DNA from 2 places in the Streptosporangium vulgare genome. Region 2 is predicted to be linked to the other one. Evidence: riboswitches for the same ligand, from Rfam matches in the RefSeq annotation. Region 2 holds a riboswitch; the other holds the start of a gene.
What was found. Region 2 has a riboswitch for cobalamin ahead of metE (5-methyltetrahydropteroyltriglutamate--homocysteine S-methyltransferase). Riboswitches for the same ligand answer to the same signal wherever they lie in the genome.
Positions count from the first base shown of each region.

Region 1 (7,853 bases), on a different contig from region 2:
GGACTCGTCGCGGAACACCCAGTTCGTCCCGGTGGCCAGGCCGCCGAGCAGGCCCCTGGAGCGGAACCAGTAGACGTAGGCGAAGGCCCCGTAGAAGAACAGCCCCTCGATGCACGCCGCGAAGCAGATCAGGTTGAGCAGGAACGCCCGCCGGTCCTCCCGCGTCTCCAGCCGGGTCAGCCCGCCGAGCGAGTCGATCCAGCGGAAGCAGAACTCCGCCTTGTCCCGGATCGAGGGGATGTGCTCGACCGCGGCGAAGGCCTTGACCCGCTCGTCGGGATCGGGCAGGTAGGTGTCCAGCAGGGTCAGGTAGAACTGGACGTGCACCGCCTCCTCGAACAGCTGCCTGCTGAGATACAGGCGCGCCTCGGGGGCGTTGAGGTGCTGGTAGAGGTTGAGGACGAGGTTGTTGGCCACGATCGAGTCGCCGGTGGCGAAGAACGCCACGAGGCGGTTGATCAGGTGGCGCTCCTCGGGCGTCATCCTCGCCAGGTCGGCGAGGTCGGAGGTGAGGTCCACCTCCTCGACGGTCCAGGTGTTGCGGATCGCGGCCCGGTAGCGCTCGTAGAACTCGGGGTAGCGCATCGGCCGCAGGGTGAGGTCCATGCCGGGGTCGAGCAACATCGGGAGACTGCCTTTCTCAAAGCTTTCGGGAGACCCTTTTCGAGGAACCGGGACGGCTACTGGCAGGCGTCGCAGTACTCGGGGTTCTCCAGGGAGCAGGCGATCGCCTCGGGGTCGAGCGCCGCCTGCGCGACCGGTGCCGCCACGGTGGCCTGCGCGATCCGGGTGGCCGGGCGCGAGCGCAGGTAGTAGGTGGTCTTGAGGCCCGACTTCCACGCGTAGGCGTACATCGAGGAGAGCTTGCCGATGGTCGGCGTGGCCATGAAGAGGTTCAGCGACTGCGACTGGTCGATGTACGGGGTGCGCGCGGCGGCCAGGTCGATCAGCGCCTTCTGCGGCAGCTCCCAGGCGGTCCGGTAGAGCGCCTTCAGGTCGGCGGGGATCTCCGGGATGTCCTGGACGGAGCCGTCGGCGCGCTTGATCGCGTCGCGGATCAGCGGGGTCCACAGGCCACGGGCCTGCAGGTCGCGGACGAGATAGCGGTTGACCTGGAGGAACTCCCCCGAGAGGGTCTCGCGCTTGAAGACGTTGGAGACCTGCGGCTCGATGCACTCGTAGCAGCCCGCGATGGAGGCGATCGTGGCCGTCGGCGCGATCGCGACCATCAGCGAGTTGCGCAGGCCGGTCCCGGCGATCCGCTCCCTGAGCCCGGTCCACTCCGCGGACCCCGCCGCCCCGTAGTGGTCGGGGTGCAGCACCCCGGCGGCGGCCCTGGTCTCCTCGTACGAGGGGTGGCGGCCCCGCTCCACGGCCAGGTCGGAGGAGGTCCGGTAGGCGGCGAGCGCGATCTCCTCGGAGATCCTGGTGGACAGCTCCAGGGCGCGCGGCGAGTCGAACGGCAGCCGCAGCGTGAACAGCACGTCGGCCAGGCCCATCACGCCGAGCCCGATCGGGCGCCACCTCCGGTTGGCCGCCTCGGCCTCGGGGGTCGGGTAGAAGCCCAGGTCGATGGTGCGGTCGAGGAACCGCACGGCGGTGCGGACGGTCGCGCGCAGCCGGTCCCAGTCCATCGCGTCCCCGGTGCTCCCGGTGCTCCCGATGCTCCCGGCGTCCGCGGACAGGTGGGCGGCGAGGTTGATCGAGCCGAGGTTGCAGACGGCGGTCTCCGCGTCGCCGGTGACCTCCAGGATCTCGGTGCAGAGGTTCGACAGGTGGATGACGTTCTGGGGCCTGGCCGTCTGGTTGGACGTCCGGTTGGCCGCGTCCTTGAAGGTCATCCAGCCGTTGCCGGTCTGGGCGAGCGTGCGCATCATCCGCCCGTACAGGGTGCGGGCGGGGATCTGCCGGGTGAACCTGCCCTCGGCCTCGGCGGCCCGGTAGGCGTCGTCGAACGCGGCGCCGTACAGGTCGGTGAGGTGCGGGACCTCCTTGGGGTCGAACAGCGACCAGACCCCGTCGGCCTCGACCCGGCGCATGAACTCGTCGGGGATCCAGTTGGCCAGGTTCAGGTTGTGCGTGCGGCGGGCCTCCTCGCCGGTGTTGTCGCGCAGTTCCAGGAACTCCTCGACGTCGGCGTGCCAGGGCTCCAGGTAGACGCAGGCCGCGCCCTTGCGCCGGCCGCCCTGGTTGACCGCGGCGACGCTGGAGTCGAGCGTGCGCAGCCACGGCACGATGCCGTTGGAGTGGCCGTTGGTGCCGCGGATCAGCGAGCCCCGCGAGCGGACCCTGGTCCAGGCGATCCCGATGCCCCCCGCGTACTTCGACAGCCGCGCGACCTGCCCGTAGCGGTCGTAGATGGACTCCAGCTCGTCACGGGGCGAGTCGAGCAGGAAGCACGAGGAGAGCTGGGGCCTGCGGGAGCCGGAGTTGAACAGCGTGGGCGAGCTGGGCAGGTAGGACAGGGTGGCCATGAGCGCGTACAGCTCGGCGGCCTCCTCGACGGTCTCGGACAGGCCGCAGGCCACCCGCAGGAAGAAGTGCTGCGGGCGCTCCAGGACCTTGCGGGTCCTCGGGTGGCGCAGCAGGTAGCGGTCGTAGACCGTACGCAGCCCGAAGTACTCGAACCTGGCGTCGGCCTCCGGATCGACCAGCGCGTCCAGCGTCCCGGCGTGGGCGGCCACGAACTCCGCGAGCCCGTCCTGGATCAGCCCCGCCTCGTGGGTCGCGGCGATGGACTCGGAGAAGTCGCGGACGCCGTGCCCGGCGGCCTCGTCGGCGATCAGCTCGGCCAGCATCGCGGCGGCGACCCTGGAGTTCGCCGGATCGGTGATCACCCGTGCGGCGGCCTCGTCGATGGCCAGCCTGCGGCCGTCCGACGCGCTCGCGGCGTCTCCGGCGCCCCCGCCGCCACCGTCGCCCGTCGCCGTCCCCGCCGCGCTTCCGGCGCTCCCGCCGCCGCCGCTCGTCGCGATCCCCGCCGCGTTCCCGGCGTCACCGTCGCCCGTCGCGGTCGCCACCGCGCTCGCGGCACCCGCGACGTTCTCCGCGTCGCCGTCGCTCACCGCGGTCCCCGCCGCGGTCTCCGCCAATGCCTGTGTCACGTAGTGCCCCTCGCTCGATCGGACTTCCCCGTACGGCTCCGCCGGATGGGCACGCGTCCGCGAGCGATCCCGGGCACGCCGGATCGCCTCGTTCCGCGGACCCTCCCACGAGGCCCTGGACAATCACGTCACCGGCAGGTCTTCGGACTCACGGGCACACCGCACACGCCTACCGGCCGTCGCTTCCCAGGCATGGCTCACCCAGTGCTCAATGACGGCTTTCGTTCCCGTTCACCGCTGCGGGGCAGTCCCGGAATCTCACCGGGTTCCCTCTTGCCTCGCCCCTCTCGGGGCGAACCAGCAACGAGCAGGATCCTACATCTAGGGGCGTCTGACGCAACTACCCCAACAAGTTGTGTCGGATGACTTCAGCAACCCGAGCTCGTGAAGCACCCCGCGAGTGCGGGCCGTCTCGGTGGAAAGCCACTGACGGAACTCGTCACCGCCGAGGTAGACCCGGCTCCACCCCTGGGACGCGCACAGGGCACGCCAGCGCGGCGCGGCGTCGACATCGTCACACAGGGCGATCGCGGCGTCCCGGTCCTGCGGGCTCATGCCCTTGGGGCCCAGCAGTCCGCACCAGTCGCTGTATTCCAGCCGGACGTCGACCTCCATGAGAGTCGGGGCGTCGATCCCGTCGATCCGGCCGCCGGAGGAGACCACCAGGGGCCGCAGGCGGCCCGCGGCGATCTCGGGCCGCAGGGCGCGCGCCGACCCCAGCAGGGCCGCCACCCGGCCGACGTGGAGCGCCTCCATGGCGTCCTCGGGGGCGAGGTACCCGGCGTACTCCAGCAGCCGGGTGTCCACCCCGAGGCACTTGCCGATCATGCCGTAGAGCACGTGGTCGGAGCCGCCCTCCGACCGGCCGCCGACCGTCAGCCCCGCCGGGTCGTGCCGCAGCCGCGCGACGAAGTCCTCGAAGGTGCGCAGGCGGGAGCCGGAGGGGACGACCAGGACCGCCCAGTCGCCGACCAGGCGGGCGATGGGGGTGGCGGCGTTCACCACGGCCGAGGTGTTGGCGATCTCCGCGGCGGCCACCATCGGCATCGAGGTGACGAGCAGCCTGCCCTCGCGCGCGAAGGGGCCGTGGAAGGCGCCGAACGCGTCGCGCGGGGCGAGGCCCAGGGCGCCCCCGCGCTCGACGGCCATCGCGGTGCGCACCAGCCCCGACTGGACCAGGACGGTCGCGAGCCTGCCCGCGATCCCGTCCCAGCCGTGGCCGTCGGCGGTCGGTTCGAGGAGGAACAGGCGCTTCACCTCAGGGCCGGCGCCGCCGTCCGCGCCGCACCCCGCGACGAGCGCGGCCCCCGCCGCCAGCGCGAAAAACCCCCTACGGCGCATAAGCGCCCCTTCCCCCAAGAACCCCCTATTCCAGATGTTACCTACCCATCACTTTCCGTGATGAAGTGGGGTATGCCGGAATTTCCGGTGGTCCGTACGCGATCACGAACCACCGGAAAAACCAACAAAAATCCGGATATCGGAGACGGCCGCCTCATGGGGGCAGAGCGCAGGGAGGAAAGCGCGACTCACTCCACCGTGACGCTCTTGGCCAGGTTCCTGGGCTTGTCGACGTCCCGGCCCAGCGCCACGGCGGCGTGGTAGGCGAAGAGCTGGAGCGGGATCGACAGCAGGATCGGGTCCAGCTCGGTCTCGTTCTTGGGCACCACGACGCAGTCGTCGGCCAGCTTGGGATCGGCCGTGCGGTGGCCCACCATGAGCACCCGGCCGCCCCGGGCGCGGATCTCGCCCAGCGTGGTGAGGTTCTTGTCCAGCAGCTCGTCGTCGGGGACGATCGCCACCGTCGGCATGTCCGGCCCGATCAGCGCCAGCGGCCCGTGCTTCAGCTCGCTGGCCGGGTACGCCTCGGCGTGCACGTACGAGATCTCCTTGAGCTTCTGCGCGCCTTCGCGGGCCGCCGGGTAGCCCCTCACCCGACCCACGAACATCATGCTGGGCGACTCGGCGTACTTGCCCGCCAGCTCCTTGATCTGCGGCTCCAGCGCCAGGATCTCCTTGATCTGGTCCGGCAGCCTCCGCAGGCCGTCGCAGATCCTGCGGCCGTCGGCGGGAGACAGGTCGCGTACCCGGCCCAGGTGCAGCGCGAGCAGCGCGAAGGCCACGGCCGTCGAGGTGAACGCCTTGGTGCTCGCCACCGAGACCTCGGGGCCCGCGTGCAGGTAGACGCCGCCGTCGCACTCGCGGGCGATCGCGCTGCCCACGGTGTTGACGATGCCGAGCACCCTGCCGCCCTTGCGCTTGAGCTCCTGCACGGCGGCGAGGGTGTCGTAGGTCTCCCCCGACTGGCTGATCGCCACGTAGAGGGTGTCGGCCTCCACCACCGGGCTGCGGTAGCGGAACTCGCTCGCCGGCTCCGCGTCGGCCGGGATGCGCGCCAGCTCCTCGATGAGCTGCGCGCCGATCTGGCCCGAGTAGTACGCGGACCCGCAACCGATGATCTTCACCCGGCGGAACGAGCGGGTCTCCCGCGCGTCCATGTTGAGGCCGCCCAGGTGGGCGATGTGGAAGCGGTCGTCCAGCCGCCCGCGCAGCGTCCTGGCCACCGTGTCGGGCTGCTCGGAGATCTCCTTGAGCAGGTAGTGCTCGTAGCCGCCGGTGTCGTAGTGCCCGGCCTCCCAGTCGACGGTCAGCGTCTCCTTGGCCGTCTCCCGCGCGTCGCTGGCGAAGGTGTTGAACCCGTCGGCCCGCAGCACGGCGATCTCGCCGTCCTCCAGGTGCACCACCTGGCGGGTGTAGCGGACCAGCGCGGCGACGTCGGACGCGGCGAACATCTCCTTCTCGCCGATGCCCAGCACGATGGGGCTGCCGTTGCGCGCCACGACCACCTCGCCGGGACGCTCGGAGTCGATCACCGCGATCCCGTACGTGCCGACGACCCGCTTGAGCGCGGTCCGCACGGCCTCCTCCAGCGAGTCGGCCTCCTTGACCGTACGGGCGATCAGGTGCGACAGCACCTCGGTGTCGGTCTCCGACAGGAAGATCGCCCCGTCGGCCTCCAGCTTGGCGCGCAGCTCGTCGGCGTTCTCGATGATGCCGTTGTGCACGACGCCGATGCGCTCGTCGGTCGACAGGTGCGGGTGGGCGTTGACGTCGCTGGGCGCGCCGTGGGTGGCCCAGCGGGTGTGGCCGATGCCCAGACCGCCCTTGAACCGCGCGGGCACGACCGCCGCCAGGTCGGCCACCCGGCCCTTGACCTTGCGCATCTTGAGGCCCTTGTTGGAGACCACCACCCCGGCCGAGTCGTAGCCCCGGTACTCAAGACGCTGCAGGCCCTCCAGCAGGATGGGTGCCGCGTCCTTGGGCCCAACGTAGGCCACGATTCCGCACATGTAACCGCTCCTTATCCGTAAACGATCGAGGTGCCGTCGTCCGCTACCCGTAGACGATCCGGCGAAGCTGCCGGAGGGAGAGTTCGGGGGCCGCGACACGGCGTACCGCCAGCTCGGCGGCCACCCTGGGGAAGATCTCGTCGTTGACCAGCCCCCTGGCCTTGAGCTCCGCGTGGCGCCGCCGGACGAACTCGTCGACGGGCTCGGAGAAGTAGGCCAGTACGTCCGCGACGACCCGCGCCGCCTCGCCCGGACCGAGCGCGCTCGTCCGGGTCAGGTGGGTGATCAGATCCTCATGCGGATTCCGTGCCGTGGACACAGAGCAGGACCATACGCATCCGGGAGAGAACACACCAAGTTCCTTGCCCGATTTCGGGCAGAGAATCTCTTCAACATCTCAATCCCGTCGCAACGCGCGACACTCGGTAATCTCTGATAACTCTAGGTAGTTATCAGAGGGGGAGGAACCGCTATGCACCGCCTGCCGGGGACCGCCGTCGTCGCCGCGCTCACCGTCCTGGCCTCGACCGTCCCGGCCCCGGTTCTCTCGGCCTCGATTCTTTCGGCGCCGGTTCTCCCGGCCTCTGTTCTCCCAGCCCCGGTCGCCCCGGCGGAGGCGGCACACCCCGGGGACCGGCCCATCCGGCTCCAGGCGCACCCGGCCCCCTCGGAGACCACGACGGCCGGCACGGCGGAGGACACGGTGAGGGACACGGCGAGGGACACGGCGGAGGACACCGCGAGAGGGACGGTGAGGGAGACGAGCCCCCGGTCCGGCAGGCAGGCCGCCTTCGCCGAGGCGGCACGGCGCTACGGGGTGCCGGAGAGCGTGCTGCTCGCGGTCTCCTACCTGGAGTCCCGCTGGGAGGGCCACGGCGGGCTGCCCAGTGTCTCCGCCGGGTACGGCCCGATGCACCTGGTCGACGGCCGGGCCGAACCCGGGCGCCCCCACGGCGCCGGGGAGGACCCGCGCGGCGACGAGACCCGGCCACGGGTGATCGCCCTTCCTCCCATGGCGGCGGACCCGCCGGAGGACACCCTGCGACGGGCCTCGGAGCTGACCGGCCTCCCCCTCGACCGGTTGCGCGAGGACACCTCCGCCAACATCATGGGCGGCGCCGCGCTGCTCGCCGACCACCGGCGCCGCACCGGCGGCGAAGGCCCCGGCGACGACCCGGCGAGCTGGTACGACGCCGTGGCCCGCTACCCCGGCGCCCCGGAGAAGGGCGCGGCGGGCAAGGAGGCGGCGCTGTCCTTCGCCGACGAGGTCTACGCGACGATCCGGTCCGGCGCCGCGCGGGTGACCGACGACGGCGAGCGGGTGACACTCCCCGCCACCCCGGACCTGCCCACACCCTCCAGCCACCTCACCCCGGCGAGGCACTCGGATCCGTCCGAG
Region 1 is NZ_JBHMBS010000012.1:684-8,536, forward strand. It holds gene ACFFRH_RS24335 (ribonucleotide-diphosphate reductase subunit beta) at 1-624, opposite strand, end outside; gene ACFFRH_RS24340 (ribonucleoside-diphosphate reductase subunit alpha) at 681-3,104, opposite strand; cobalamin riboswitch at 3,221-3,421, opposite strand; gene ACFFRH_RS24345 (tripartite tricarboxylate transporter substrate-binding protein) at 3,426-4,445, opposite strand; gene glmS (glutamine--fructose-6-phosphate transaminase (isomerizing)) at 4,634-6,454, opposite strand; gene ACFFRH_RS24355 (hypothetical protein) at 6,498-6,773, opposite strand; gene ACFFRH_RS24360 (N-acetylmuramoyl-L-alanine amidase) at 6,927-7,853, shown strand, end outside.
Region 1: linked by a shared signal. The riboswitch ahead of ACFFRH_RS24340 (ribonucleoside-diphosphate reductase subunit alpha) and the one ahead of metE (5-methyltetrahydropteroyltriglutamate--homocysteine S-methyltransferase) in region 2 are both predicted to bind cobalamin.

Region 2 (7,853 bases):
CCTGGCACAGTTCGTAGACCGTGGCGCGGCATACACAGGTCCAGCTCACCGGCCTTACGCGATCAGCGATCCGGAGGCCGCCACTGCAACCGCGTGTGATCGCGTTGCGCCATGGCCACATGAGGACTTAGGCACTCCTCAACCAGGATCACAACGGGTCCCCATGAAGCAGTGGCGACGCCGGGTGGCCCTGCTGTAGTTCCTCGTAGCGCCGGGCGACGCAGCGGGCGGCGGTCGGGTTGTCCACGGTGTAGGCCGTGTAGAGCCGTCGGCGGCTTCGCCCCGAAAACTGTCCCGTCCACCAGCGGTAGACGAAGCCGTCGGTCCAGACCAGAAGATCGACCCAGGCCGACACCAGGGCGATGCCGTAGCCGTCATGGACGTCAGCGGCTATCCCATGCTGTTCCAGCGCGTTACTCAGCTGGTCAGCGGCATGTACGGCAGGCGTTCCGGTTAGCGGAGCGGGAGCGATCATCGTTGTCCGTCTCCTCTCGGCGCGATCGATGGACGTAGTCGGATTCCCCTTCCAAGACTGTCGCCAGGCAGTTACGTTCGGTAGGTGTGCGCCTCCAACGCTCAATCCGCACATTCAGTTGCGTCTCATGTAGGACCCGCAACGATCTGTGTAGAGCCATGAAGGACGGGAGTGCAGATGCCCTCACCGAGCGAGCTGGACGCGAACGCCGGCGTCCTTGCTTACTGGGGTTCTGAACTGTGCAAATACCGGGAGAAAGCACAATGGAGCCAGAAGGAGTTGGCACACAGAATCTCCTACTCCACCTCCCTTGTCGGGCTTGTCGAGACGGCCAAGCGTGCGCCGACGAGGGAGTTCGCGGCGAAGTGTGACGAGGTGCTGGAGACGGGCGGTGCTCTCGTTCGTCTGTGGCCCTTGATCGGTAGAGACGTCTACCCCGTGTGGTTTCGGCCGTTCGTCGAGCTGGAACGAGAGGCCCGGCCCCTGCGAAGCTTTCAGCCCGTCCTCGTGCCGGGACTGCTACAGACCGAGGACTACGCGCGGGCGGTTCTGCGAGCGGGACGACCAGGCGACACCGACGAGCAGGTGGAGGAACTGGTCGCCGCGCGCATGGAGCGCCAACGGATCCTCACCAAGCCGGACCCGCCCATGTTCTGGGCCATCCTCGATGAGGCCGTGCTGATCCGTCCGGTCGGTGGCCCGCAGGTCATGCGCAAGCAGCTGGAGCAACTTCTCGAACTGGTCCGGCGGCCCCGGATCACCATTCAGGTCATCCCGCTCGACGTGGGCGCACACGCTGGTCTAACTGGGGCTTTCGTGATCGCGAGCTTCAGAGGATCGCCCGATATAGTTTATTTGGAAACCGCAGCCGAAGGTCAGATCGTCAACGGTCCCACCGAGATCGAGACCCTGTTGACCCAGCTTGATGCGCTACGGGCCTGCGCCCTGCCGCAGTCCGCATCGGTGGCCTTGATGGAGAAAGCGATGGGATCATGGACCTGACGGACGCCCGGTGGTTCAAGAGCAGCCGCAGCGGCGGCAACGGCGGCGACTGCGTCGAGGTGGCCACCAACCTCCCCGGCATCGTGGCCGTCCGCGACAGCAAGAACCCCAACGGCCCCGCCCTGGCGTTTACCCCCGAGGTGTGGGCCGACTTCATCACCTCGGTGAAGGCAGACACGATCTAAGCCGTTCCCCTTCTGAGGCGGTGCCCGGCTTTCCGCCGTGGTGTCGCCGGCCGAACTCGCTTCGCGAGCCCTTCGGGTGCCTACGGCATTCCGCCGACCACACCACTCGGTGCGTGATCAACACGATCGTCAGCCCCGGTCTTGGCGTTCGCGCTCTCGGGCGATCCGCCGAGCGGTAGCGATACGTTGCCGAATCAGTTCCGCCCAGAAGGGTTCGCCGTGTCGGTGGCCGCTTCCAGTGTGGTGCCCCTCGGACAGAGTGAGCGTGGGCTCTTCGGCAGGCGGGTTATGCTCGTGGCGCGGTTGGTTCTCCTGGCGTCGTGTTGGTGTCGGGAGTCGTAAGAGGGAACCCGGTGTGATTCCGGGACTGCCCCGCAGCGGTGAGTGGGAACGAACGCCGTCATCGGCACTGGGTGCGTGTCACCTGGGAAGCGACGGTCAGTAGGAGTGTGTGTGGTGCCCGCGAGTCCGAAGACCTGCCAGTCGCCCGTGCGCCGTCCGGTGTGCGGTGATCCGTGGCCTCGTGGGAGGGCCTGGGATAGGTGTTTCCCGTGTGTTCCTTCCGCGTGGTCGTGGGTCGGCATGGCATGAGCCGAGGGAAGGACGCCATGGGTAAGGTCACCACGACCGTTTTGGGGTACCCGCGTGTCGGGGGCCGTCGCGAGTTGAAGCGGGCGACGGAGGATTACTGGGTCGGGCGCGCAGACGCCGCGAGCCTTCAGGAGACGGCCGCCGGTTTGCGGCAAGGGGTGTGGCGGGAGTTGTCGGGGGCGGGGTTGGATGCGGTACCGTCCAACACGTTCTCCTTGTATGACCACGTGCTGGACGCGATCACGCTGGTGGGTGCGGTGCCCGAGCGGTTTTCCGGGGCCGCGGACCCGTACTTCGCGATGGCCCGGGGCACCGAGGGGGTGGCGCCGTTGGAGATGACCAAGTGGTTTGACACCAACTACCACTACCTGGTTCCCGAGCTGGGCCCCGGCACCCGGTTCCGGCTCGACTGGAGCAAGCCGCTCGCCGAGCACGCCGAGGCGCGGCGGCTGGGCGTCGAGACCCGGCCGGTGCTGGTCGGGCCGCTGTCGTTCCTGCTGCTGGCCAAGTCCACCGAGCCGGGCTTCGCGCCGCTGCGGCTGCTGGACGGCCTGCTGGAGACCTACGCCGAGCTGCTGGAACGGCTCGCCGCGGCGGGGGTGGCCGAGGTGCAGCTGGACGAGCCGGTGCTCGCCGCCGACCGTACGGACGAGGAGCTGGCCGCGCTGCGCCGGGCTTACGCGCGGCTGGGCGAGCTCAGCAGCCGCCCCCGGCTGCTGGTGGCCACCTACTTCGGGGAGATCGGGCCCGCGCTGGAGATCCTGGCCCGCGGCCCGGTCGAGGCCGTCGGGCTGGACTTCGTCTCGGCCCCCGGCAACCTGGAGGCGCTGGCCGCCGCCGGCGGGCTGCCCGGCAAGACCCTCGTCGCCGGGGTCGTCGACGGCCGCAACGTCTGGCGTACCGACACCGCGAAGGCGCTCGCGACCTGCGCCGCGCTGCTCGGCCTGAGCGACCGGCTGGTGGTGAGCACCTCCTGCTCGCTGCTGCACGTCCCGCTCGACCTGGACGCCGAGACCTCGCTGGACCCGCGGCTGCGCGAGCGGCTCGCCTTCGCCAGGCAGAAGGTCGACGAGGTCGTACGGATCGGCAGGGCGCTGAACGGCGAGGAGGTCGTCGCGGGGGAGAGGAGCGTCGAGCGGTTCCTCAACCCCCGGGTACGGGCCAGGCTGGACGCCCTGGGCGAGGGCACCCCGCGCGCCCCGCACGCCGAGCGGCTCGCCGTGCAGAACGCCGACCTGGGCCTGCCGCCGCTGGCCACCACCACCATCGGCTCCTTCCCGCAGACCGGCGAGGTGCGCCAGGCCCGCGCCGCCCTGCGCTCGGGCGAGATCGACAGGGCCGGGTACGAGCGCAGGATGGAGGCCGAGATCGACCGCGTCATCGCGCTGCAGGAGGACATCGGCCTGGACGTGCTGGTGCACGGCGAGCCCGAGCGCAACGACATGGTCCAGTACTTCGCCGAGATGCTGGAGGGCTACGCCGCCACCGAGCACGGCTGGGTGCAGTCGTACGGCAGCCGCTACGTCCGCCCGCCGATCCTGTTCGGCGACGTCTCCCGTCCCGAGCCGATGACGGTGCGCTGGGCCTCCTACGCGCAGTCGCGGACGAAGAAGCCGGTCAAGGGCATGCTCACCGGGCCGGTGACCATGCTGGCCTGGTCCTTCGTCCGTGACGACCAGCCGCTGGGCGAGACCGCCAGGCAGGTGGCGCTGGCGCTGCGCGACGAGACCCGCGACCTGGAGGCGGCGGGCATCAGGATCATCCAGGTCGACGAGCCCGCGCTGCGCGAGCTGCTGCCGCTGCGGCGGGCCGACCGCGAGGCCTACCTCCAGTGGGCGGTCGCCGCGTTCCGGCTCGCCACCGGCGGGGTGTCCGACAGCACGCAGATCCACACCCACATGTGCTACTCGGAGTTCGGGGAGATCATCGGCGCGATCGGCGACCTGGACGCCGACGTGACCAGCGTCGAGGCGGCCCGCTCCCGGATGGAGCTCCTGGACGACCTGCGCGCCTTCGGTTACACGCGCGGCATCGGGCCCGGGGTGTGGGACATCCACTCGCCCAGGGTGCCCTCGACCGGGGAGATCGAGGCCGCTCTGCGTACGGCCGCGGCCACAGTGGATCCGGCCCTGCTCTGGGTCAACCCCGACTGCGGCCTGAAGACCCGCGGCTACCCGGAGACGAAGGCCAGCCTCAGGAACATGGTCGAGGCGGCCCTGCGCGTCCGGGGGGAAACGGCCTGACGGCTTAGCGGCTTAGCGGCCTGGAGGCCCTGCGCGTCTGCGGGGAGACGGCCTGACTGCCTGGCGGCCGTCGTGTTCGAGGGGGCGTGACCTGTCCGGGTCGCGCCCCCTCTTCGCTCTCCTCGCCGGGGAGGTACGGACGCCCGTCGCGCCTGACTCACTCCCGAATCTTTCATGACTCGAAGGTTTACTGTTAGGAAACTTTCTTTTATATTTGAGCCACCCCCCAGCGAAGGAGCAGGATATGCGCAGAACGGTCACCTTCCTCGCGATGGCGATCATCGCCGTCGCCTCGACCGTGTTCATCGCCTCACCGGCCAACGCGCACGGCTACATCTCGTCGCCGCCGAGCCGTCAGGCCATGTGCGCCCAGGGCCGGGTCACCGGCTGCGGCGACATCATCTACGAGCCGCAGAGCGTGGAAGGTCCCAAGGGCCTGAAGAACTGCCACGGCAACGTCGCCCGGTTCTCGCAGCTCAGCGACGAGAGCAAGGGCTGGCCGGCGACGAGCGTGGGCAACTCGGTCACCTTCAACTGGGTGCTGACCGCCCGTCACGCCACCAGCACGTGGGAGTACTTCATCGGCAACACCCGGATCGCGGTGTTCAACGACGGCGGCAGGCAGCCCGGCGCCACCGTCTCGCACAACGTGAACCTGGGAGGCAGGACCGGCCGTCTGAAGGTCCTCGCCGTCTGGAACATCGCCGACACCGCCAACGCCTTCTACTCCTGCGTCGACCTGCAGCGCTGATCCACGGCCCGCGATCTCCCGGTCGGACCTGACCGCGGAGGTCCGGACGCGCCGAACCCGTTCGACCCGTCGAACCTGCCAGATCCGCCAGACCTGCCAGACCCGTTCGACTTGTCGAACCTGTTCGGTCCGCCAGACCCGAACCGCTCCCGCGCCCTTCGCGGCCCGACGGCGTCCCGCGCCGTCTCCGGCCCGATGGGCGCGGGGGCGGTTTCGCCGTTCCGGTGCCTTCCTGGCATCTTCCTGGTGCCTTCCCGGTGTCTCCCCCCGCGGCCCGCTCCCTGGACGATTCGAAAGGGGTCACCAAGTGCGACCGCGACGTCACGGAAAAGGATCTCCCTTGAATGGGAGTCGGAATGGCGGGCGCGACGTCGTGGACATAGCAGCTCAAAGTGTGCAACACGGCTTTTCGCCTGCGCTTTAATTGCCAAAACATCGGTGATTCAACTCAAGGGCAATGGGGAACAGATATCGTGCGTCCAGGGTTCCCGGCGCCCGTCGGGGCAGGGGTCGGCACTGTAGGGGTGGGCGGTGGCTCGTCGCACAAAAAGAATCACCGATGTCGCCACGGCGATTCTGGTGGTTTTAGGAATCCTGGTCGGACTTCCGGTGCGAATGGTCGAAGAATATCTTCCGGACACGGTCGTCGAGCACCGGATCGAATGGGTCGTGATTTTCGGATTAACCGCCTCCCTTGTCGTGCTGCTGGCGTGGACGACGCCGAAACTGAGGGAGTCGCGCACGCGCGGCGGGCTCTTCCTGGTGCCGGACAGGCAGCCGGGCTGGGTGCGAAGGACCGAGCTGGACGACGTGATCTCCACCCTCACGATGAGGGGCTCGGGCACCGTCGGGCTGACCACGGGTCTCGCCGGGGCGGGCGGGTTCGGCAAGACCTCCCTGGCCGTGGAGGCGTGTCACAGCGACGAGGTGCGGAAGCGGTTCGGCGGCGGCGTCATCTGGGTCACCGTGGGCCGCGACCGCGCCGGTGCCGACATCGCGGCGCTCGCCAACGACGTCACGGAGGCCGTGCTGGGCGTCCGGCCGGAGTTCTCCAGCCCCGAGCAGGCCGGCCACCGGATGGCCGAGGCCCTGGCGGAGCGGGGCCGCGTGCTGCTCGTGGTCGACGACGTGTGGAGCCTCAAGCAGCTGCGCCCCTTCCTGTCCGCGGCCGTGAGGTCCCGGGTGCTGGTGACGACCCGGCTGCCCCGGGCGCTGCCCTCGAAGGCGATCGCGATGATCGTCGACGAGATGGCGCCGCGGGTGGCCGTCCAGGTGCTGAGCCGGGGGCTGCCGCCGATGAACCCCGGGGTCGTCAGCGACCTGGTGGGCCTGACGGGCAGGTGGCCGCTGCTGCTGTCCCTCGTCAACGCGCGGCTGCGCGACGAGCACGGCGCGGGGACGAACGCCGACGTCGCCGCGCGCCGGGCGGCCGAGCGGCTCGGCCGTACGGTCCCCGCCGTCCTGGACGTCACCGTCGCCTCCCAGCGGGAGACCGCGGTGCTCGCCACCGTCGAGCACGGCCTTGAGGCCCTCGGCGCGTTCGACCGGGCCCGCTTCCTGGAGCTGGGCGTCTTCCCCGAGGACGCCGAGATCCCGCTCACCGTCGTCGAGCTGCTCTGGCGGGGCACCGCGGGGCTCACGTCCGAGCAGGCCGAGCGGCTCTGCGGAAGGCTCCGGGACCTCTCGCTGGTCAGCATGCGCCACGCGGGGGAGACGGCGCCGTCGATCACGATCCACGACGTCGTCCGCTCCGCCGTCCGCTCGGAGGGCGGCCTGGGAAAGGAGCGGGCCGAGGCCGCCAACCGCGACCTCCTCGACGAGGCGAGGAACCTGATACCCGACGACGACCTCACGGCGGACGCCGAATGGTGGAGGCTGCCCCTGACCGTGCCCTACCTCTGGGACCATCTGCTCTTCCACCTCTCCGAGGCGAGGAGATACCGGGAGCTGGAGTCGCTCCTGCACGACGTGCGGTGGTTCGTCGCCCGCGTACGCGCGTTCGGGGTGGCCGCGGCGGAGTCGGATCTGGCGCTGTCGACCTCCCGTTCCGTCGCCGGGGTCCGCCGGTTGATCGCCCGCAGCGCCCACCTGCTCACCCCCTTCGAGTCGGACGCCGTCTCCACGGCGAACCTGCTGGCCCGCCTCTACGCGTTCCCGCCGATGCGGGCGTCGGTCGAGCGCTACAGCCAGGAGAACGAGACCACCTTCCTGAGAGCCCGCTGGCCGTTGCCCGACGACGGCGCCACCTGCCTCCTGCGGACCCTCACCTCGGCGACGAGACGGCTCGACGAGGCGTCGGTCACACCGGACGGATCGCGGTTCGTCGTGCACGCCCGCGACGGCGGCGCGCAGATCTGGAAGGTCGACGGCACCACCCGGACCACGCTGGCCACCCACGGCAGGCGGGTTCACGAGGTCGTCGTCGCGCCGGACGGCTCGTGGCTGGTGACCCGTTCCGGGAGCAGGAGGGTGCAGATATGGGGGATCGGCGGCACGGAGAGGGCCGTCCTGCGCAACGGGACGGGAAGGCTCGTCAGGGTGGTGGCCGCGTCCGACGGCTCGTGGCTGGCGACCCTCTCCGCGAGCGGGAGGGGCCGCCTGTGGAA
Region 2 is NZ_JBHMBS010000021.1:3,968-11,820, forward strand. It holds gene ACFFRH_RS32205 (hypothetical protein) at 149-475, opposite strand; gene ACFFRH_RS32210 (helix-turn-helix domain-containing protein) at 653-1,477, shown strand; gene ACFFRH_RS32215 (DUF397 domain-containing protein) at 1,468-1,662, shown strand; cobalamin riboswitch at 1,950-2,160, shown strand; gene metE (5-methyltetrahydropteroyltriglutamate--homocysteine S-methyltransferase) at 2,250-4,496, shown strand; gene ACFFRH_RS32225 (lytic polysaccharide monooxygenase auxiliary activity family 9 protein) at 4,741-5,247, shown strand; gene ACFFRH_RS32230 (NB-ARC domain-containing protein) at 5,917-7,853, shown strand, end outside.